DNA from 3 places in the Halomonas salsilacus genome. Region 1 is predicted to be linked to each of the others. Evidence: predicted binding sites of a transcription regulator. Region 1 holds the regulator's gene; each other region holds the start of a gene.
The links. Region 1 encodes LexA, which represses DNA repair genes until DNA is damaged. Its sites were predicted from a motif close to TACTGTNTANNTANACAGTA; they were not measured.
Positions count from the first base shown of each region.

Region 2: the regulator LexA is predicted to act here: its motif matches at 1,576-1,595, upstream of ACR80S_RS13335 (LexA family protein).
Region 3: the regulator LexA is predicted to act here: its motif matches at 4,883-4,902, upstream of ACR80S_RS10035 (DNA topoisomerase III).

Region 1 is NZ_JBPKAQ010000008.1:68,369-76,047, reverse strand. Features, by position in the region: gene dinB (DNA polymerase IV) at 1-987, opposite strand, end outside; gene lexA (transcriptional repressor LexA) at 1,028-1,678, opposite strand; gene ACR80S_RS12465 (TetR/AcrR family transcriptional regulator) at 1,939-2,601, shown strand; gene nagZ (beta-N-acetylhexosaminidase) at 2,665-3,675, shown strand; gene ACR80S_RS12455 (hypoxanthine-guanine phosphoribosyltransferase) at 3,707-4,285, shown strand; gene ACR80S_RS12450 (prepilin peptidase) at 4,290-5,141, opposite strand; gene ACR80S_RS12445 (type II secretion system F family protein) at 5,223-6,458, opposite strand; gene pilB (type IV-A pilus assembly ATPase PilB) at 6,509-7,679, opposite strand, start outside.
Region 2 is NZ_JBPKAQ010000009.1:67,727-75,405, reverse strand. Features, by position in the region: gene ACR80S_RS13340 (Y-family DNA polymerase) at 1-1,104, opposite strand, end outside; gene ACR80S_RS13335 (LexA family protein) at 1,119-1,559, opposite strand; gene ACR80S_RS13330 (hypothetical protein) at 1,896-2,699, shown strand; gene ACR80S_RS13325 (hypothetical protein) at 2,810-3,382, shown strand; gene ACR80S_RS13320 (hypothetical protein) at 3,482-3,970, shown strand; gene ACR80S_RS13315 (SEC-C domain-containing protein) at 3,960-4,772, shown strand; gene ACR80S_RS13310 (DUF4160 domain-containing protein) at 5,316-5,693, shown strand; gene ACR80S_RS13305 (hypothetical protein) at 5,778-7,067, shown strand; gene ACR80S_RS13300 (DUF6998 domain-containing protein) at 7,213-7,674, shown strand.
Region 3 is NZ_JBPKAQ010000006.1:24,470-32,148, reverse strand. Features, by position in the region: gene rfaH (transcription/translation regulatory transformer protein RfaH) at 1-38, opposite strand, end outside; gene ACR80S_RS10050 (AmpG family muropeptide MFS transporter) at 220-1,587, shown strand; gene ACR80S_RS10045 (SEC-C metal-binding domain-containing protein) at 1,645-3,477, opposite strand; gene ACR80S_RS10040 (ABC1 kinase family protein) at 3,551-4,795, opposite strand; gene ACR80S_RS10035 (DNA topoisomerase III) at 4,922-6,877, shown strand; gene ACR80S_RS10030 (ketopantoate reductase family protein) at 6,874-7,679, shown strand, end outside.

The DNA.
Region 1 (7,679 bases):
GAGCAAGCGCACCGGGCGCCGGGCGCGCTCCCAGGCCTGCTCCAGCAGGCGGGCGAAGCTCTCGGGGGAGGGCGCCAGGCCGCGGCTCTCCAGGGTGGTCAGGCTGAAGTCGTCGAAGCGCACCTTCACCACCAGGCCGGCCAGGGGCGGGTGGCCGTGGCGGGCCAGGCGTTCCTCCAGCCGCTGGCAGAGCGGGGCCAGGGCCTCGCGGCAGCTGGCCAGATCCGGCAGGTCATGGGCGAAGGTGGTCTCCACGCTGACCGACTTGCGCTCCCGCTCCAGGCGCACCGGGCGCTCATCGATGCCCCGGGCCAACTCAAACAGCCGCTTGCCGAACTTGCCGAAGGCCTCCAGCAGGCGCTCCAGGGGCACCTCGCGCAGCGCCGAGCAGGTGGTGATGCCCATGGCGTCCAGGCGCGCCCCGGTGGCGGGGCCCACGCCGTGGAGCTTCTTCACCGGCAGCGTACGCAGGAAGGCCTCCATGCGCTCCGGGGTGATGACGGTCAGGCCGTCGGGTTTCTCCCAGTCGCTGGCGATCTTGGCCAGGAACTTGTTGGGCGCCACCCCCACGGAGAGGGTGATGCCGGTGCGCGCCAGGCACTCCTGCTTCAGCCAGCGGGCCATCCAGGTGGCGCTGCCGGAGAAGCGCTCCACCTCGCCGACATCGAGGAAGGCCTCGTCCAGGGAGAGGGGCTCCACCAGCGGGGTGAGCTCATGGAAGATCGCCTGGATCTGGCGCGACACCTCGCGGTACTTATCGAAGCTGCCGGGCAGCAGGGTGAGGTGGGGGCAGAGGCGCAGCGCCCGGGCGGTGGGCATCGCCGAATGGATGCCGAAGGCCCGGGCGGGATAGTTGCAGGTAGCGATCACCCCGCGCCGCTCGGGGCTGCCGCCGATGGCCAGCGGCACCTCGGCAAGCGCCGGGTCATCGCGCATCTCCACCGCGGCGAAGAAGCAGTCGCAGTCGGCGTGGAGGATCTTTCTCACCGCGGCTGTCTCATCCATCGGCAGCGCGCCTTTTCAGCGCCTAGCCCAGCGCCTGGCCGCTGCCGCCGCGGATCACCCCCACGCCGATGCCCTCGATCTCCAGCGCCTGATGGCGCAGGTCCACCTCGATGGGGGCGAACTCCGGGTTCTCCGCGCTCAGGGTCACCACGTGGCCGCTGCGCTGGAAGCGCTTCACCGTCACCTCGTCCTCCAGGCGGGCCACCACGATCTGGCCGTCGCGCACCCGTTCGGTGCGGTGCACGGCGAGCAAGTCGCCTTCCAGGATGCCGACATCCTTCATGGAGAGGCCGCGCACCCGGAGCAGGTAGTCGGCTCGGGGGGTGAAGTACTCCGGGGGCAGCGGACAATAGCGGTCGATATGCTCGGCGGCAAGGATCGGGCTGCCCGCGGCCACCTCGCCGATGATCGGCAGCCCCTGGAGCGGGGCCTCGCCCTCGGCGGGGGCCTCCTGCTCCTGGGCGGGCAGGCGGATGCCGCGGGAAGTGCCGGCGATCATGCGGATGGCACCCTTCTTCTCGAGGGCGCGCAGGTGCTCCTCGGCGGCGTTGGGCGAGCGGAAGCCCAGGGCCCGGGCAATCTCGGCCCGGGTGGGCGGATAGCCAAGCTCCTGAATGGTCTTGACGATGAAGTCATAGACGTTTTGCTGGCGCTGGGTGAGGGGGCGTGTCATGCGACCTCCGGGGCGGAAAGCGGCGACTGGATGGTTACGTTAGTGATCAAGTATACAGCATGATGTTCCATCCAGTAATACGGGATGCCATGGCTCGCTCCAGAAAGAACAGCCTAGGGGGTAACGGGATAGCACCGTTTAAAACACACTCCCTACACGGCCATTGAGCAAGAGTACGTGGCTGGTTTACAATTCGGACACGTTTGAAACAGCTGTTTATTACCGCGACTCTTATCGGGACTCACGTCAGGACTTACCAGATGGCCCAGACCGACACCGTCACCCGCATCCTCGATACGGCCGAGGTGCTGTTCGCCGAACGCGGCTTCGCCGAGACCTCGCTGCGCACCATCACCAGCAAGGCCAGGGTCAACCTGGCCGCGGTGAACTACCACTTCGGCTCCAAGAAGTCGCTGATCCAGGCGGTGTTCGCCCGCTACCTCGACCCCTTCACCGAGCGCTTCCACCGCGCCCTGGACGAGCTCCAGGCGGACTACGGCGACGAGGTGATCCCCCTGGAGGCGCTGCTCGAGACCATGGCGCGAAGCGTGCTGGAGGTGCCGGCGGAGCGCAACAGCCTCAAGGTCTTCATGCGCCTGCTAGGGCTCGCCTACAGCCAGGCCCAGGGCCATCTACGCCGGTATATCCAGGAGGAATACGGCAGCGTCTTCACCCGCTTCACCGACCTGGTGCGCCAGGCCACCCCCGAGCTGCCCGACGCCGAACGCTTCTGGCGCCTGCACTTCATGCTCGGCACCGTGATCTTCACCCTCTCCGGCCTTGACGCCCTGCGCGATATCGCCGAAAAGGACTATGGAGAGCATGTCACCGTGCGCGACCTGATTCGCCGCCTGCGCCCGGTGGTGGTCTCGGCCATGCAGGCCCCGCTGCCGACTCCCGTTGCGCAGGCAGTCCATGCCTGAGCGGCTGTCACTCCCGCCGGTGATGCCCTAGTATCTCACTCCTTTCATGCCAAGGAATCGACCATGCCTCCGACCCTCGGTCCGGTGATGCTTGACCTGGAAGGCATCGCCCTCACCCCTGAGGAGCGCCAATTGCTGGCGCGGCCCGAGGTGGGCGGAGTGATCCTCTTCACCCGCAACACCGAATCGGCCGAGCAGGTCCGCGAGCTGAGCCACGCAATCCGCTCGGTGCGCCCTGAGCTGCTGCTGGCCATTGACCAGGAGGGCGGCCGGGTGCAGCGCCTGCGCCAGGGCGTCACCCGGCTGCCGGCCATGGCGCGGCTGGCGGCTGGGCTCGCCACCCAGCCCGAGGTCACCCGGCGGCTCTGCCAGGACGCCGGCTGGCTACTGGGCATGGAGATGGCCGCCTGCGGCCTCGATCTCAGCTTCGCGCCGGTGCTCGACGTCGATGACGGCACCTCCAGCGTGATCGGCGATCGCAGCCTCTCCGCCGACCCCGAGATCGTCGCCGCGCTCGGCGGCGCCTTCATCGACGGCCTCCACGAAGCCGGCATGGTCGCCGTGGGCAAGCACTTCCCCGGCCACGGCGGCGTGGCGGCGGACTCGCACCTGGAGCTGCCGGTGGACCCGCGCCCCCTCGACGCCCTGCGAGCGCGCGACCTGGTGCCTTTTGCTCGTCTCGCCGGACGCCTGAACGGCATCATGCCCGCCCACGTGGTCTACTCCGACTTCGACCCGCGCCCCGCCGGCTTCTCGCCCGCCTGGCTCGGCCTGTTGCGCCAGAGCCTCGGCTTCAAGGGGGTGATCTTCTCCGACGACCTGAGCATGGCCGGCGCCGCCAGTGCCGGCCGCCCCGGCGAGCGGGCCCTGGCGGCACTGAATGCCGGCTGCGACATGCTGCTGGTCTGCAACGACCGCGCCGCCGCCCTGGAAGTTATTGATGCCTGCCGCGAGCGACCCGGTGCAAGCCGCCTGACCCGGCTGCGCTATGGCCGCGCCCGCCCGGAGCTCGCGAGCCTCCCCGCGCTCTCTCGCTGGCGCCGCGTACACGCCCATCTCGAGGCCCTGGCCTGACCCCCCTTTCTTTCGACCGCGAGCCTATGTAATGCCCAAACTCGATGCCGATTTCCACCAGTCCCTCGCCGACATGCGTGAGGTGATGGACAACGCCGACTGCCTGATCACCCACGAAGCCGTGGAGCGCGCCCTGGACCGCATGGCCGCCGAGATCACCCGCGACCTCGGCGATAAGCTGCCGGTCTTCTACTGCGTGATGAATGGCGGCCTGATCACCACCGGGCACCTGCTGCCGCGCCTCGGCTTCCCGCTGGAGGTGGACTACCTGCACGCCACCCGCTACCGCGGCGCCACCCGCGGTGGCGAGCTGTTCTGGCGCGTCTCCCCGGAGGTGCCCATGGCCGGCCGCCACGTGGTGATCGTCGACGACATCCTCGATGAGGGCGCGACCTTGGCCGCCATTCTTGCCTACTGCCGCGAGGCCTGCGCCGCCAGCATCTCTACTGCGGTGCTGGTGGACAAGCAGCACGACCGCAAGGCGGTACCCGACCTCAAGGCCGACTACTGCAGCCTGGAGGTCGCCGACCGCTATGTGTTCGGCTTCGGCATGGACTACAAGGGCTACTGGCGCAACGCCCCGGGTATCTTTGCGCCGAAGGGGATGTAGTGGTTTACAGCAAAAAGAACTGCCCATACACCGCCATCAACGGCTCGCCGGCGAGCAGCGCCACCCAGCCGGCCAGCGCCAGGTAGGGCCCGAAGGGCATGGGGGCGCCGCGCAGCCGCGGCACCGCCAGCTGCACCAGGATGCCGACGATGGCGCCGATTCCCGCGGAGAGGGTCAGCAGCAACGGCAAAGTCTGCCAGCCCATCCAGGCGCCCAGTGCGGCCAGCAGCTTGAAGTCGCCGTAGCCCATGCCCTCCTTGCCGGTGATCAGCTTGAACGCCCAGTAGAAGCTCCACAGCACCAGATACCCCGCCATGGCGCCGATCACCGCGCTGGGCAACAGCAGCGGCTGGAACAGCAACTGGTAGAGCAGCCCCGCCCACAGCAGCGGCAGGGTGAGCAGATCCGGCAACAGCTGGGTACGCAGGTCGATCACCGCCATGGCCAGCAGCGACAGGCAGGCTCCCAGCACGAAGAGCCCCTGCCAGCTCGGCCCGAACAGCGCCACCACGGCGAGCGTCAACGCCCCGCCGGCCAGCTCCACCAGCGGGTACTGCGGGCTGATCGTGGCGTCGCAGTGGGCGCAGCGCCCGCGGCGCTTGAGCCAACCGACCACCGGCAGGTTGTCGTGCCAGGCGATGGGTGTCTCGCAGCTCGGGCACATGGAGCGCGGGGTGGCCAGGTTGAAGCGGGCGGGCTCCTCGGGGGCCAGCTCCAGCGCCTCGCGCGCTTCGGCACGCCAGCCCAGCATCAGCATCACCGGCAGGCGCACGATCACCACGTTGAGGAAGCTGCCCAGGCACAGGCCGATGAAGGCGGCCAGAGGCCACAGCAGGGAAGAGGGTACGTCAAGCACAGCAAAGTCCTTAGGGATCAAGGGATCAAGGGAACAAGGAGTCAAGGGGTGCCTTGCTCCTTGACCCCTCGAACCTTGTTTCTAGATGACAGAACCTAGCTCGAAAATCGGCAGGTACATGGAGATCACAAGGCCACCCACCAGCACGCCGAGCACCACGATGATGAAGGGCTCAAGCAGGGAGGTGAGCGTATCGACCATGTTGTCGACTTCCTCCTCGTAGTAGTCCGCCACCCGGTTGAGCATGGCGTCCAGCGAGCCCGCCTCCTCACCGATGCCGACCATCTGGATGGCCAGTGGCGGGAACTGCTCGGTCATGCGCATGGCGAAGGCGAGCTGCTGGCCAGTGGAGACGTCCTCGCGGACCTGCTCGACCGACCGCTCGTAGACCTTGTTGCCGGTGGCGCCGGCGGCGGTGTCCAGGGCCTCTACCAGCGGCACGCCGGCGCCGAAGGTGGTGGCAAGCGTGCGCGAATAGCGCGCCACCGCCGATTTATCCAGGATCTGGCCCAGCACCGGGATCTTCAGCGACCAGGCGTGCATGCGGTAGGCGAAGGACTCGGATTTCTTCATCCCGGTGCGGATAAAGTAGATGAAGCCGATCACGCCCAACACGAACCACCACCAGTAGGCCTGGGCGAACTCGGACATGGCGATGGTCATGCGGGTCATCGCGGGAAGCTCCGCGCCGAAGCCGTGGAACAGGCTCTCGAACTGGGGCACCACCTTGATCAACAGCAGGGCGGTGACGCCCATGCCCACCGCGATCACCGCCGCGGGGTACCAGAGCGCCTTCTTCACCCGGCTCTTGAGCGATTCCACCTTCTCCTTGTAGGTGGCCACCCTCTCGAGCATACGATCCAGGGAGCCAGACTGTTCGCCGGCCTCCACCAGGTTGCAAAACAGCCGGTCGAACTGCTCGGGGTGGCGCTTCATGGCGTCGGAGAAGCTGGTGCCCGAGGATACATCGTTCATCAGCTCCTGCACCAGGGCGCTCATGGCTGGCTTCTTCATGCTTTCCGCCACGACTTGAAGCCCCTGCAGCAGGGGAACGCCCGAGCGGATCATGGTGGCCATCTGGCGGGCGAACAGCATGATATCGCGGGGCTTGATCTTGCCCATGCCGCCGCCGAAGCCGCCTTTGCGCTTGACGTTCTTGATCAGGATGTTCTGGCCCTGGAGGATGCGCTCGACCTCCATCTTCTGGGCGGCGATGATCTCCCCCCCCACCTTGCGCCCCCCCGGGCCCTTGCCGCTCCAGTTCCAGCGATAGAGCTTGGTCTTCCGCTGGGAGCTCAGTTTTCGTGCTGTGGCCATCTGGTGCTCCCTCAATTCCCTGTGTGAGTTACCGCGGGCTTCTGCAGCGGCTAGTCCTTCGTCACCCGGTTGATTTCGGCCAGGCTGGTCATCCCCTGCATGGCCTTCAACAGGCCGCTGCGGCGCAGGTCCGGGTGGCCCTCCTGGCGGGCCAGGTCGTGAAAATCCATCGAGTTGCCGTTCTTCATGATCAACTGGCTCATGGCGTGGCTGATCGGCACCACCTCGTAGATGCCCACCCGGCCCTTGAAGCCCTTGGTGCAGTGCTTGCAGCCCACCGGCTCGAAGAAGGTGGCCTGGTGAATCTCCTCCTCGCTGAAGCCCTGGGCGGCCAGCGCCTCGTGGGGCAGGTCCGCCGGCTGCTTGCAGTGCTTGCAGAGCTTGCGCGCCAGGCGCTGGGCGATGATCAAACTCACGGAGCTTGCGATATTGAACGGCGCCAGGCCCATGTTGGCGAGGCGGGTCAGGGTCTCCGCGGCGGAGTTGGTGTGCACCGTGGAGAGCACCAGGTGGCCGGTCTGGGAGGCCTTCACGGCAATCTCGGCGGTCTCAAGATCGCGAATCTCGCCCACCATCACCACGTCCGGGTCCTGGCGAAGGAAGGCGCGCAGAGCGCTGGCGAAATCCAGGCCGATCTTGGGCAGCACGTTCACCTGGTTGACTCCGGGCACCTTGATCTCAACCGGGTCCTCGGCGGTACAGATGTTGCGCTCGATGTCGTTGAGCAGATTGATGCCGGTATAGAGGGTCACCGTCTTGCCGCTGCCGGTGGGGCCGGTGACGAGTATCATGCCCTGGGGCTGGTCCAGCACCGTCTCGTACATCTCGCGCTGTTTGGGGGTGAAGCCGAGCTGCTCGATGCCCATCTGCGCCGAGGCGGGGTCGAGGATACGCAGCACCACCTTCTCGCCGTACACCGTGGGCAACGAATTGACGCGAAAGTCGATGGAGCGGGTCTTGGAGAGCCTGAGCTTGATGGCGCCATCCTGAGGCAGGCGGCGCTCCGAGATATCTAGCCGCGACATCACCTTGAGGCGCGCGGCGATGCGGGTGCGCATGGCAAACGGCGGGTGGGCCACGTCATGGAGCATTCCATCGATGCGAAAGCGCACCCGGTAGCTGGTCTCGTAGGGCTCGAAGTGGATATCCGAGGCACCGCGGTGGATGGCATCCAGCAGGATCTTGTTGACGAACTTGATGATCGGCGCGTCTTCGCTGGCG
Region 2 (7,679 bases), on a different contig from region 1:
CTGGGCCTGGCTTTCGGGAGTGTCTAACAGTGAGAGCTGGGCCCGGTTGGCGTCCACCAGATCGACCAGCATCACGCCTGCCTTCATGAAGCGGTAGCGGGGCCGGTAGATGGCCGCGAATGCCTGACTGGCCGCCTGCAGGATGCCGCGGCTGTCGTCGGTGGGGCAGGGCAGCTCCACCACGGAGCTGGGCGAGTACTGGGGCAGGTCAGGGCGGTGGCGATTGGTCTTCAGGAAGACGTAGACGGCTCGGGCCAGACTGTCCTGCCCGCGGAGCTTCTCAGCGCTGCGCTGGGCAAACTGCCGGATGGCCTGGTGAACCTCCTCTCGGTTGTCGGTCATCCTCCCGAAGGAGCGTGACGTCATGATGCGCTTACGGGCCTCACCAGGATCATTCATCTCGATGCAGGGAATGCCCTTCAGTTCCAGGCAGGTGCGCTCTAGGGTGACCGAGAAGCGCTGGCGAATCTGCTTGGGGTCGGCCTGGGCGAGATCCCAGGCGCTGTGTACGCCCATCAACGCCAGGCGCTCCACCAGTCGGCGGCCAACGCCCCACACATCGCCCAGCTCGACCTGACGCAGCAGCGGCTCGTATGTCTCGCTGTCGGTTTTCAACACGCAGACGCCGCCGTAGACCGGCAGTTTCTTGGCCGCTCGGTTGGCCAGCTTGGCCAGGGTACGGGTCGGCGCAATCCCCACGCAGACCGGGATATGCGTGAAGCGTCGAACCTTGGTGAACAGTTCCTGGGCGTGCCGATGCATCTGCTCAGGGGCAAAGCCGTCGAAGCGCACGAACATCTCATCGATGGAGTAGGGCTCCACGCCGGCAGAGAACTCTTCCAGCACCTGCTGCACCCGGGAGGACATATCCCCATAGAGCTCATAGTTCGACGACAACAGCGTGATGCGCCGCTGACGGAGCAGTGGCTGCAACTCGAAGGCTGGTGTGCCCATAGCCACGCCCAGCGCCTTGAGCTCGTTGGAGCGAGCAATCACGCAGCCATCGTTGTTGGAGAGCACGCCCACGGGCACGCCCTCCAGCCGCGGCTGGAAGGCCCGCTCGCAGCTGACGTAAAAGTTGTTGCAGTCGATCAGTCCGATCATGGGCCTGGCCCCGGCTAGAAGGTGTACTCGTGAACCACCGCGCGTACCACGCCCCAGGCCTGGCATTCCAGGTCTGCGGCGGGGATGGGGCGGTAGGCGGGGTTGGCCGATGTGAAGTAGGGGCGGTTGCCGATCAGCTCGTAGCGTTTCACCACCAGCTCCCCCTCCACCGTGGCGACCAGGATGTGCCCGGGACGCGGTTCGATGGCGCTATCGACCACCAGCAGGTCACCCTCCGCGATGCCCAGCGCCTCCATGCTGTCGCCGGTGACGGTCATGAAGAAGGTCGAGGAGGGGCGCTTCACCAGCCGCTCGTTGAGGTCCAGGGTGCGCCCTTCGTAGTCCTGGGCAGGGCTCGGAAAGCCCGACAGCCCGGCCCGAGTCAGGGGCAGAGGGAAGGGCAGGGCCTGCGCCGGCGGCGCCGGATCTGCGGGGATGAGCTTGGCGTGTGTCATGGTGGCCTCCTCTCGATGCCTGATATTTATACAGTATCAGGCAGGCGACCCAACCTGCCAAGCCCTTGCACCACGAAGGTCGCGAGCAAGCGCAGCATGATGCTGCTAACCTGACTGAGGATTAGACATAGCAAGGGAGTGCAAAATGGAAGCTCATACTCGTCAATGTAGGCCCCCTCTACTGGCTCCGGTGGTATGTCAGCTCACGACCCAAAGCCGACATGCCGGCAAAGGCTACGGCCACCTCGATCCGTGTTATGCACCATGCACGATGATTGGTTAGGCGGATTCGTTTCACGTTAATCTGTGATGTATGAAAAAACAAAAGGTACCATGGTGATCGAATTTGACGCGATAGATGTGTGGGGTGATCAGCTCGACGATGTTCTACGACCAATCGTCTCAATCGCTGCCCTTGAAAAAATACGCGCTCAGAAGTTCGAGTACGTGGAAGATGCGAGGCAAATGCTCTTCGAGCTTTCGGAGCGTGATGAAATCGTAGAGGCTATATTGGTATGGCTTCTATCTGGTACTTTAGCTGCCTATCATGGCTCGCGTCTTACTGATGAAGACGTTGCAGAAATTCAACGAAACGGCTTGCGACCTCTGAGCTCCCACCGTCGGCGTGAGCGTTTAACTAGAGCGCTGTCGCCACATCCGCGATGGGCTGATGCAGAAGCTCGTTTGGATAGTGTGCTTGAGGCTCACGGCAAAGGAGAGCGTGCGGGCCGTCGCGAGGGCCAAGTACATCTCACACTATCGCGATCAGGATTACTCAATAGCTTCAACCACTATCTCACCCATGGAGCAGAATTTGACCAGCATGTCGCCGAGAATCTTCTTGGTCAAGAGGGGGTGGATTTATTAGGATTCGATGGAAAACCAAGGATTATAAAAGTCGCGGTTCCAGGCGCTGAAGCTCTGGCTTCTGCTCATCCGTTCTTTAGTATTGACGACCTTCGCAAACGAGGGGAAGTCCCTAACTTGGTCTCGGATTTCATTGATGCCTGGAGCTACCGTTTGTCTCATCCAGATTTTCAATCACAAACATTGCATGTCGACTCAGGTATGATGTTTCATGAAGTTGTTCCACACAAGTGGATAGTAGAAGTTGAGACCATCTCTGTTACAGCGGAGTGAGAACGAGACATGAAATCGCCTAAAAAACCGCTGTTCTTGGACATTTTTTTCGCCGCTTCGCGACTCCAAAATCTCCGCAAAGCTTTGCGTTAGCTACGAAGAAATAGATCATGTCTCCCGAACAGTTACACGTCTATACCGAAGAGGTAATGCTCCACACCTTAGTGGCGCAAAGGGAATTCGGGCGCCTGATGGAACTCTTGGTGGATCCAGAGGAGAGGCAGCGCAGAGAGGTATGGATCGTATTGCAGGCCTTTCTCGCCCATGTCGGCATGGTCTCGAAATTCTTTTTCCCGGCAACGAGGGACCCCCTTTCAGTCCAACGGGGCAAAACTCTTAGAGAGCACCTAAACGTCGCTGAAGGGGCCGCGCTTGTCGGTCGTACTGCCAGGAATGCCTTTGAACACCTAGACGAGCGGATGGATAATTGGCTGCGGACAGACAAGGCAGGCATTTTGGAGAGTGTCTTTCCGGATGAAGCAGCCTTGCGATACTTTTCCGCTGAACGCTGGGCCATTCGCAGGGTGCTCATTTTAGAGCCGCTCCAGTTCGTATCTGAAGAGCGAGGCGGCCGGACTTTCACGCTACTGGCCCCGCTGGTGCGTGAGTTGGAGCAACTTAGACGATGTTGTGCGACCCGTATAGCGAGCGACGATCCACACCACTATGTGGGTCCAAGATGAGATAACCATGAGTTGTAGCCCGCCGGGCGAAATCCATGAGGCTTTCATCCGGCTGCTTAGCTCAGTCATTAGCTTTTCAAAATGAACTAGGAGAGAAAAATGGGAATTCTGGAAATACAAGAAAAATTCGAAATTGAAGATTCAGACCTGAGCTTTGATCAATTGGTGAGAGAGGCACCAGACGAAGTTGCTGCGACAATTAATGAAAAGTCTGTGATTATCTTGCCGTCTCACGGAACTGAGAGCGCGTTTTATACTGGAACTCTCGACACGCTAGACTTCCTAAACGAGGAGGGGCTGGATGCCGACATTTATGTCAACGATGAAGAATATAAAGAGCTAGGGCTTCATGGCGCAGATATTTGGCTTGGAACATATTTCGTTAAAAATTTTGTAGTCCCAGTATTTTGCAGCGTGATAGGCGCTTACCTATATGAAAAATTGAAAGCGAAAAAAGACGATAAAGTTTCAGTTAAGTTTGTAGTAGAGAAAAAGAATGGAGAGAGTTGCGCTGTAAGTTACGACGGAAAGGTTGATGATATTGGTAAAGCAATTGATGCTGTCAAGAGAATCAGTGATGAAAGTTAGTCTTGTAACACTAGATGATACTCGACAACCTGCAGTCTCTGAACTATTGGATAAATTGTCAGAGATGAAGAAAAGAGCAGTTGCCAATGGTGATGAAGAACTTGCTAACAATTGTTGGAGAAAGGAGGAATCTCTAAAGCTAAATATTCTTTATATTGAGGCTTTCTATAAGCTTAAAAATCACGAGTACAGAGAAGCATGGTGGATTCTTGAGAAGTGTGAAATATATGCAAACTTCATTTCCGAAAACTCAAGCGAAAGTTTTTTGATCACCTCAAGGGTGGGGTTTGTAAAAGAGAAAGTTGCAAGCTGGCAATCGATATACCCTTACTGTGTTTTTGCCAGCCCCGGCTTTACCGTAGGTTATTATACCTGCAGTATTTGCAACCACAAGGTAAGACCGCGGTCCAGATGTGGTCACAAAAAAGGAAGGATCTACAATGGTGAACTATGCCTCCATGTGGCACATGATATGGAATTCTTCGAAGTATCAATAGTCACGAAGCCAGTTCAAAAATACTCGGTTCTCCATGATGATGAAACCTTAGATTTTTCCATAATAAATCACCTATTAGAGCTGCTTGACAACCCATTTGAAAACTGGGGTATGAGTTGGACGAGACAAGCATTTTCTATTGAGAGATTTGAGAGAGTGCTGCCTGAGGATAAATGCCCTTGTAAGAGTGGAAAGTCTTTTAAAGAGTGTTGCCTAAGTAAGAATGAGGTTGAGATACCTCATGTTGATTTTATTCTTTCGAAAGAACTCCCTGAAGGCAAGGATGATGTACGGTTTCCATACTAATCTACTAACAATCGGCTGCACAAGGACGCCAAAATCTACGCTGTGCTCCTATTTTTCCGCCTGTGAGTTGCAGCGTTACGTGTACATGGAAGTATCTAAATGCAGGAAGTAAGATCAAATCTGTACCCCTGTCGTCACTGCGACGAGACGGGTGTCTGTAAGTCGGGGCCGAATGGTTCGAGTTGCTTGGCCTGTGCGAAATACCACGAATTAAAAGGAAAGGAATTCGTTGGACTAGCTTGTGGTACCTGTGGGGGGCTGGGGCAGTCGGAACCGATGACTGAGCGATTGAATAAGCGAACCAAGCCGTTGCTAGCAATGGGGATCGTTTTTCTGGTTCTACTTTTTGTGTTCGTTCTGGCTCTGAGTAAGAACCCGCATTTTTCCGAGTTTCTCGCTTTCGCAGGCACCTTGATTGGCGGCGTCACTGCCTTCTACTTCAACAGCCGGAACAACACGTAACAATGTGGTCAACGGGACGCCAACTACGCTGCGCTCCGTTGTCGGCTATTACCACTGGCGTTACACGTATATGGATGCTGCATGAGTCTTGATGAAGAATTTGACGAGCTGCAAAGGCTCTTTGCTCAGAAAGATTTATTAACTGAGCCAAGGCGACCGGCAGGTAACGGCTTCATGGAAGTTCTCTTGGCGAAGAGGAAGAACATGAAGATCAAAATTTACCAAGAAAGAGGGCACTCCCTTCCGCATATCCATATTGATTACGGAAGACAGCATCATGCCGCTAGCTATGCCATAGAATCAGGCGAGCGAATTGAGGGTAACTTGTCTAAGAAATATGATAGTGACGTCTCTAGTTGGTTAGAAAGAAATCGTGAGAAGCTTCTAAAAATCTGGAATGCTTTGCAAGCTGGTACGCCGCATGAGCCACTAATGGCAGAGTTATCTGGTGACGTGTAACAAGTCAATCAACTTCGCGCCTTCGGCGCCGGAAGCAACAAAGCTGCGCCGGTTATTGAAGCATTATAAGCTAAAGGAAGCATTGTGAGTAAGCCAAAGAAGATCATTGACAATCCAACAAGTGCAGAGCTGTTAAAGCAGTTCGCGGCGTTCGAGAGCTTGGAAGCTTTATACAAGGCTTTTCCATTTGCTCGTGAGATCTTCCCTAAAATGGAAGGTGCCTTCGATGAATTCAAGAGGATTAAAATACAAGCAGAAATATTAGAGGCACCTGATCAGTTCAATGAACGTTTTGCGAATCTAGGTTGGATCGCATATGAATCAATGAACATGGAAGTGATGCAGAGAGCAATAAATATTCATGACGCTGAGGGAAAGGATGCAGCGGAAAAATTCCTAGCGGATTCGCATGACGAAGAAACATTAAAATGGGGAATATTGCGATTCAATGGAAATCGTGATTTTAGAAAAAGAATAAGACTCGCGGAATTGGCCAGAGAGGATTACTTAGCTGGTAGATATCATGCGTGTGTACCGTTATTGTTGAGCTTGCTTGATGGTCTCGTAAACGATGTGTCGAAGCATGTAGGCTTTTTTGCTGAGAACGTCGATTTGACAGCGTGGGATTGCATTGCAGCTCATGAGTCAGGCCTTCAAACACTAGCTTCGATTCTCACCAAAGGCAGAACTAAAACGAATGAAGATGCTATATCCATTCCATACAGAAACGGGATTCTTCATGGTCGCGAGTTGGCTTTTGATAATAAAATAGTGGCAGCAAAGTGCTGGGCTGCTCTCTTTGCGGCGAGAGACTGGGCTGGAGCACTTGATGATGGAAAAAAGGAGCCAAAACCGAAAGAAGAGGTAAGCTGGAAACAGATATTTGAGCAAATCTCTGAAACAAACCGTATGAAAAAATCCATTGGAGAATGGAGGCCAAGAACATCTGAGGATATTCCATATCTGCCGTTTGAAGGGGATATTTCCAATCTTCCTGAAAATACACCTGAATATGCAGTGGCTGCCTTTTTAGATCATTGGTGCAATAAGCGATTTGGCCTTATCGCTGATGCCCTTTTATACTTTACCGATACTCCTAAGGGAAAAAAAGCTGGTATGGCACGGCAAGATTTTGGTAAGTATGTGCCGGTTTCGTTCAAAGTATTGGGTATAGACGACCAAGCTGCTGCCGTTACTCATGTAATAGCAGAGCTGCGTTTTGAAGTTGATGGTCAAGAAAAAATTAAAGAAGTTTCCGTGCGCGTGATATACCAAGACTTGGAAAATAATCCTTCTGTCCGGTCTATGCCTGGTGGGCACTGGAGGATATTTCAAAATTCTTTCACTGACATCATATATGCGCCCTGCTTATAATAAGGCGCTGCTGTCGGAAAAAAATTCCGCTGCGCTCCAATTTTGCCGCAGAGCGCGACGTTATACGTTATACGTCAGGAAAATCTCAATGTCCGCTTCTGGCCGTGAGCTGCCATCGCGAGCCATTTTAGGGAGAAGAGTCTGAGTGAATAAAGCACGGTTACCTCAGCTTGTTGCCGAGCTATATCGGGTCGTTAATGAGCTGGAGGCGATGTTTCCGGGTAGGCACTTCACCCCGGATGGCCACTTGGTTGGCAGCCTTGGTGAGTGCCTTGCGGCGCATCACTATGGATTGGAGCTACTGCCAGCGTCGTCACCCGGAGTCGATGCTGTGTGTGATGGTCGATACGTGGAAATCAAGGCTACGCAGGGTGGCCGAGTCGCATTAAGAAGCTGCCCTGAGCACCTACTGGTGCTGAAGCTGGATCGGCACGGCGGCTTCACGGAGGCCTACAACGGCCCTGGGGAGCTGGTTTGGCAAGAGCTCGCCGATAAGCCGTTGCCTCGCAATGGTCAGTATCAGGTGTCCTTGGCCCGGCTCTTGAAGCTGAGGGGGAGCATGGCGCCTGACACACGGCTTCCAATGGTCGTGCCGATCGGTGAGTAGTCTGT
Region 3 (7,679 bases), on a different contig from region 1:
TCGTCGCCGGGTTCGAGGGTCGCGTCGTTCTCGTTCATGGGACTCCTGTCGGGGATGACTGGGTGCTGGTATCGACGCTGATGCTCTGCAACAATCGCCGCGATGTCCGGGCCGCTGGCTCGGCAACCGATATCCGGATTCTACCATCGATGGTGACCGCCTGTGACGGCCCGACGTCCGGGTGGCTCGCAAGGAGTGCCCTGCCCGATGTCAAGCCCCCTGCCCAGCCCAACGCCCCATCGCAGCTGGCGCGATGCCCTGGCGATCTACCTGCGCGCACCGGTGATCACCATGCTGTTTCTCGGCTTCTCGGCCGGCCTGCCCTTCCTGCTGGTGTTCTCGACGCTCTCGGCCTGGCTACGCAGCGACGGGGTCGAGGTGGCCGCCATCGGCTTCTTCTCCTGGATCGGCATCCTCTACTCGATCAAGTTCTTTTGGGCGCCGGTGGTGGATCGCCTGGCCCTGCCGCTTCTCACCCGCACCCTGGGCCAGCGCCGCGGCTGGATGCTGCTCGCCCAGGCGATGATCGCCGCCGGCCTGATCGGTCTGGCCAGCCTCGACCCTACCCGGAACCTGGCGATGGTGGCCGGCTTTGCGCTGCTGGTGGCCTTCGGTTCCGCCACCCAGGACATCGCCATCGACGCCTTTCGCATCGAATCGGCGCCGGACGATATCCAGGCGGCCATGGCCTCCACCTACATCATCGGCTACCGCGGGGGGCTGCTGGCCGCCGGCGCCGGGGCCATGTACGTGGCCTCCTGGCTCTCCTGGGAGGCGGCCTACCTGACCATGGCGGCCCTGGTGGGCATCGGGGTGATCACCGTGCTGGTGCGCCCGGAGCCCGAACGGCTGTCGCTCACCACCCAGCTGATCCACGAGCCGAAGGTGCGCGCCTTCCTGCGCGCCAGCCGCGGCAAGCCGCGCCAGCTGCGCCGCCTGGGGGCCTGGGTGATCGGCGCCATCGTCTGCCCCTTCACCGATTTCTTCAGCCGCCACCGCCGCAAGGCCCTGTGGCTGCTGGTGTTCATCGCGGTGTTCCGAATCAGCGACCTGGCCATGGCCTCCATGGCCAATCCCCTCTATATCGACATGGGCTTCACCCTGGCCACCATCGCCAACGTCACCAACGTCTTCGGCATCGCCATGAGCGTGACCGGGGGCATCCTGGGAGGGCTGCTGGTGGCCCGCTATGGCATCGGGCCGATCCTGGTGCTGGGGGCGGCGGCCGCCACCCTGACCAACCTGCTGTTCGCCGCCCTGGCCCTGGCCGGCCAGAGCCTGCCGATGCTGGTGATGGCGATCGTCGGCGACAACCTGGCCAACGGCCTGGCCAGCGCGGTGTTCATCGCCTTCCTCTCCAGCCTGACCTCGCGGGCCTACACGGCGACCCAGTACGCGCTGTTCTCGTCGCTGATGACCCTGCCGGGCAAGTTCCTCAGCGGCTTTGGCGGGCTGGTGGTGGCCACCGAAGGCTATGCCACCTTCTTCGTGATCGCCACCGCGCTCGGCCTGCCGGCCATCGCCCTGGCGATCTGGATCAGCCGCGACCGGGAGCTGGTACCGGCACCGATGCCGCGCGGGGCCTGACGGCCAGGCCCCGACTTGCGCCAGGAGCGGTGCAGCGGGCGGCGCCCTCCAGGGGGACTAGCGAATATCGAGCCAGCCCTGCAGCCAAGCCAGTGCCCCCGGGGGGGCCCGCCACTGGTCGCGCATCAGGGTGCGGTACTGCCACGCCTCCGCCCGAGAACCGGGCTCGGCCACCCCGTCGCCGCCAGCGGCGGGCGCCTGGCGGGGCTTCTCGGCACACAGCAGGGCCAGGGCATGGACATTGTGTCGGTGCGCCTCCTCGAGCGCCTCAGCGGCTTCGTCCAGGCGCTCGAGCCGAAACAGCGCCAGCGCACGACCCAGCAGCAGACCCAGTGCCGCCTCGCCCAGCTCCTCGCCCTCCGGCGGATAGCTGACGGCCAGCGCCTCACCGTCACGCCCGTCGCGCAGCAACTGGTCGAGCACCAGCTCCCGCAGTCCCAGGCTGTCGTGGTCATCCAGCGCTAGCAGGCGCTCGGCGAGCTGCCGGGAGCGCTGCCGGGCGCCGCGCTCCATGCCCACCACCAGCGCCAGCCCGGTGCGCAGCAGCAGGGCGTTGTCGCCATCCTCCCAGACCAGGGTGCCGGGCCCCTCGGCAGCCGCCTGCTCGAGCCAGCGCTCCAGCCGTTCGGCAAGCGGCACGAACAGGCTCGGCGCCATCCACGGCAGGCTGCCGAACCGGGTGGTGAGCGCCAGGGTCAGCCCCTGGAGCACCGCCGGGGCATCGAGCCACTCGGGGTGAGCACAGAGCTCTGTCAGCCACTCTCCGGCCGCAGGCCAGGGGTCATCTTCCAGCCCCAGCGGCGACTCGCTGACCGCCTCCGCCGGAAAGCAGGCGAGCCAGGCTTCGGTCAGGGCCTGCTCGCGCTCGCTCTGGCGGTACTCCAGGCGGCCTTCATCGGTGCGGGTCACCTTCAGCCGGGGAGCGGTGGGCAGCACCTCCAGAAGGGCCTGCAGGGAGGCGAGCGGCCCGGCCAGGTCCTCCTCGGCGTTGAGCAGCTGCTCGGCCAGTGTCGCCCCCGGGTTATCGGCAAGATCGGCCAGGAATTCGAGCTGGTCGGGGTCGAGCTCGCCCTGCCGGGCGAGGCGGCGGAACCAGAAGCGCGCCCGCTCGGCGGCCTCCTCCTCGTGTCCCTCGTGGAGCAGCAGCATCGCCTCGATGTAGGCCAGGGTGGGCGAGTCCGGCAGGGCCTGCTGGGCGCGCACGAAGGCGGCCCGGGCGCTGTCCAGGTCGTCGGCATCGAGGTGCATCAGGCAGAGGCGCTCCAGGGCCACGCCCCTCAAGAACAGCGGGCCATGCTCGAGCACCGCATCGAGCAGCGCCTCACGCTTGCGATGGAAACCGCGTTCCTGGTAGAGGTCGATGAGGATCTCGAAGGCGGGTTCGGCCTGCTCCGGCAGCTTCGACCAGTCGCCGCGCTCGAACAGCGACTCGAGGATCTGCTGGGCGCGACCCCGCTGGCCGGTCTCGGCGGCAATCAGACCCGCCTCCAACAGCCCCTGGGCCGGGGCGCGGCCGCTGGCCAGCGCCGCCTTGAGGGTGTCGCCCTTCCACTCGCGAAGCGAGAGCATCCACATCAGGTGACCGGGCACCGGACCCGGCAGACTCACGGTGCCACAGCACTGCTTGGTCTTGCGCCCGGAATCGCACCAGCAGGGCTCGTTGCGGCCAGGGGGCGCCAGAGGTTCGGTGGCGAAGCCGAGACGTTCAAGCGGCGTCTGGGACCACAGCTCCGGCGCCAGCGCCTGGGCCATGGGCAGGTTACCCCCGACCAGCGCCGGGCCCTCCTCGCGGGCCCAGGTCATCAGCGTCGGATAGCGCTCGTCCTGACGAATCGCCTTGAGCGCCCCCGAGGCAAACCCCAGCAGCTGTTCGACCCATACCGCCAGCATCGCACTCTCCACCGTCCGGAAAACGGCACAGTCTACCAGTCTGCCAGGGGCTTGGCATCGTGGCCTTTCCCGTTCATCGCCTCGCCCATGCCAGCAGCGGCCGGGTGCGGGCGTGCATGTCCAGCCGAGCGCCCAGACGCACCAGGTTCCAGTAGTGGCCGTTGAGGGTACGCGACAGCAGCAGGGTGTCCGCCGGCGGCTGCAGGCGGTCCATGGCGTCCCATACCTTGGGGGTCAGGTCGCGCAGCCGGCGATGCACGCGGACATCGGAGAAGTCCTGCTCGCCGGGGGCGAACAGCGGCCCCACGGCCTCGGCGGATTCCCGATAGAGCGCCAGCGGAGCCCCCTGCCCCTGGCGTCCGCCGAGCCTGAGCAGCGCCTCGTCCATGGCCATGGGGTCGCCCGCCAGGGTGGCCTCGAGAAGGTGCATCATGGCACTCAGCCGCGGCTCGGGCACCAGGATCACCGCGCCCAGGTCATAGATCACCAGCCGTCCCTGGTCGTCGACGGCGAAGTTGCCGGCGTGGGGGTCGGCGTGCAGCTCGCCATGGGTGAAGAGCTCCTCCGTGAGCCAGTCAGCCAGGGTCACCGCCACGCCCTGACGCAGGGCGTCGTCGCACGACTCCAGGTCACGCAGCGGGGTGCCCGGCGCATAGCGCATGGCCAGCACCCGCTCACCGCAGAGCTCGGGCAGCGGCTCGGGAATCACCAGGTTCTCCAGGTGGGCGTAGCGCGCCTGATAGCGGGCCAGCGCCTCGGCCTCGGCACGATAGTCCAGTTCGCCGCGCAGGCTGGCGGCGAGCTCCTCGAAGAGCGCATCGAGGCGCGCCTGGGGCACCTTGAACCAGCGGCCCAGGCGCATCATCCGTCGCACCTGGGCTAGATCGCTCTCCAGCACATCGGCGAGCCCGGGATACTGCACCTTGAGCACCAGGGTCTCGCCATCGAGGGTCACGGCGCGGTGCACCTGGCCCATGGAGGCGCTGGCGAAGGGGCGCTCCTCGATCTCGCGGAACACCGCCTCCAGCTCACCGTACTGGGCCACCAGGCTCTCGCGGATGCGCGGCCAGGGCATGGGCTCGGCCTGGCGTTGCAGCCGGGCGAGCTCCTCGGCCAGATCGGGGGGCAACAGGTCATCCCACTGGGACATGATCTGGGCCAGCTTCATGGCCGGGCCCTTGAGCTCTGAGAGCCCCTCGAACAGCGCCTCACCCAGCGCCCGCCAGTCCGCCTGGCCGCCCAGCCGGGTGCGGATCAGGGCGCCGCCGGTCCTGGCGCCCAGCCCCAGCAGTCGTCTCGTCCTGCCTCGTTCGCGCATGCCACCGCTCCGCTTGTTGGATACGAAATATCGATACAAGAATTGTACATCAAATTCACTTGATGACACCTGGCAAGGGGCGCCGCTTACTGGAAGAATATCCAGAACACTGCCGAAGAGCCCGCCATGCGCCTGATCATCGCCGAGAAGCCCAGCCTCGCCCGCGCCATCGCCGACGCCCTGCCCGGTGCTCCCCGCAAGCAGGAGGGGGCCATTGCCGTGGGCGACACCACCGTGACCTGGTGCCTTGGCCATCTGCTGGAACAGGCCCCACCGGACGCCTACGACCCGGCCCTCAAGCAGTGGCGTCTCGATACCCTGCCGATCCTGCCCGGCCGCTGGAAGCTCACACCCCGCCCGAAGTCCCGCGGCCAGCTCTCGGTGATCCGTGGCCTGCTCAAGGCCGCTCGCGAGGTAGTCCACGCCGGCGACCCGGACCGGGAGGGCCAACTGCTGGTGCAGGAGGTAATCGAGCATCTGGGCTGGAAGGGGGCGGTATCGCGGCTGCTTGTCAGCGACCTCAACCGCCCGGCGGTTCAGCGCGCGCTGGCCCGCCTGGAGGACAACGCCCGCTACCAGCCACTCTACCGCGCCGCCGAGTCCCGCTCCCGAGCCGACTGGCTCTTCGGCATCAACCTGACCCGGGCCTGGACCCTCACCGGCCGCCAGGCGGGTCACGACGGCGTGCTCTCGGTGGGCCGGGTGCAGACTCCGGTGCTGGGCCTGGTAGTGCGCCGCGACGGCGAGATCCGGGACTTCACCCCCCACCCCTTCTTCGTGCTGTGGGCGGATCTCGCCATGGAGCATGGCACCCTGCGTGCCTGGTGGGCACCCGACGAGGGCGAGACGCTGGACGACCAGGGCCGGCTGCTGGCTCGAGAGCCCGCCGCCGCCCTGGCCGAGCGGCTGCCCGGTGCCGCAGGGAGGCTGGTCAAGCTCGAGACCCAGAACAAGCGTCAGGCCGCGCCGCTGCCCTACTCGCTGTCGGCGCTGCAGGTGGACGCCGCCCGCCGCTACGGGCTCTCCGCCAAGGGAGTACTGGATACCTGCCAGGCCCTCTACGAGCGCCACCAGCTGATCACCTACCCGCGCTCCGACTGCCGCTACCTGCCCGAGGAGCACTTCAGCGCCGCCCGGGGCACTCTGGAGGACGCTTGCCGGGCGGACGACACCCTGCGCCAGTGGCTGGCCGGGGCCGACTTCACGCGCCGCTCCCGGGCCTGGAACGACAAGCAGGTGGGCGCCCACCATGCCCTGGCCCCCACCGGCCGACCCATGGACCCGGCCCGGCTGTCGGCCACCGAGGCCAACGTCTTCAGGCTGATCGCCCGCAACGTGCTGGCCCAGTTCTACCCACCGCTCGCCACCCGGGAGGTGAAGGCGGAATTCATGATTCTCGACGAAGCCTTCCGCGCCCGCGGACAGGAGCTTCTCGAGGCGGGCTGGAAGCCGCTGTTCACCACCCGGGATGAGGCGCCGCCGCTACCGCCGCTCACCGAGGGCGAGGCATGCCGGGTCGACGAGGCGGGCGTCGAGGATCGCGAAACGCGCCCCCCGGAGCCCTTCAACGACGCCAGCCTGATCAAGGCGATGATGAACATCGCCCGCTATGTGGAGGACCCGGCGGTGCGACGCACCCTGCGCGAACATGACGGCCTGGGCACCGAGGCCACCCGCGCCGGCATCATCGAGACCCTGGTGGAGCGCGGTTACCTGGTGCGTCGCGCCAAGGCCCTGCGCGCCACCCGGCTGGGCAGCGCCCTGATCGCCTCACTGCCCGAAGCGGCCAGCCGCCCGGAACGCACTGCCCTGTGGGAACAGCGTCTCTCAGCCATCGCCGAGGAGGGTGTCGACCCCGCTCCCTTCCTCGGTGACCTGATCAGCGACCTGCACGGCCTGTTGGCCAGCGCCGACGCCGGCCGACTGCGCCAGGCGCTGGCCACGGCCGGCGGCGAGGAGCCCCCTGCCGGTGGCCGCACCCCGGCCAGGCGGCGAGGCACGGCCTCGAGACGCCGCAGCGGGGCGGGCTCCAGCACCAGGAGTGGCACCCGTCGGACGAGCCGCAAGCGGGGCGGCTCATGACGGCGCGAGACGCCCACTGGATCGTCGGCCCCGGCGCCCTGGGCCGGCTGATCGGCCTGAGCCTGGCCACCCGGCGGCCCCCCATCGCAGTGACTCTGATCGGACGCCGCCGGCTGCCCACCGAGCAGGCACTCGTCACCCCCCGGGGCGACACCCTGAGCGTAAGCGTGGCCACCGCCACCCTGGATAGCCTCCCGGCCCAGCCCCCTGACGTCGTGCACCTGACCACCAAGGCCTATGCCGCCGAGGCGGCCCATGCCGCGCTGGCACCGCACCTGCCTGCCGGCACGCCGCTGGTGCTATGGCAGAACGGCTTCGGCTGCCAGCCGCGGCTCAGCCAGCGCCATGACGGCCCGATGCTGTGCGCCACGACCACCGAGGGTGCCTATCTCGAGGACATGGCAAGTGATAGCCGGGTGGTCCACGCCGGACAGGGCGAGACCCTGATCGGGGCGCTGAACAACACCCTCATGGACGGACGTCCACACTCGATCACCAACGAGCTGGCCAATGCGCTTGCTACCACCCTCACCGCCGCCGGCCTGCCCGCCTGCGTGGTGAGCGACATCCGCCAGCGGCTGTGGCAGAAGCTCGCCGTCAACGCCGCCATCAACCCCCTGGTGGCACGCTTTCGCATCCGCAACGGCCAACTGCGCGACCGCCCCTTCCGGCCCATGGTGGAGGCGATCATCACCGAGGTGGCCGCGATCCTCGCCGCCCAGGGCATCGCCCCGCCCGCCGGGGATGGGCGGGAGGGTTGGCGAACGCTGGTGTGGCGTGTCGTCGAGGGAACCGCCGACAA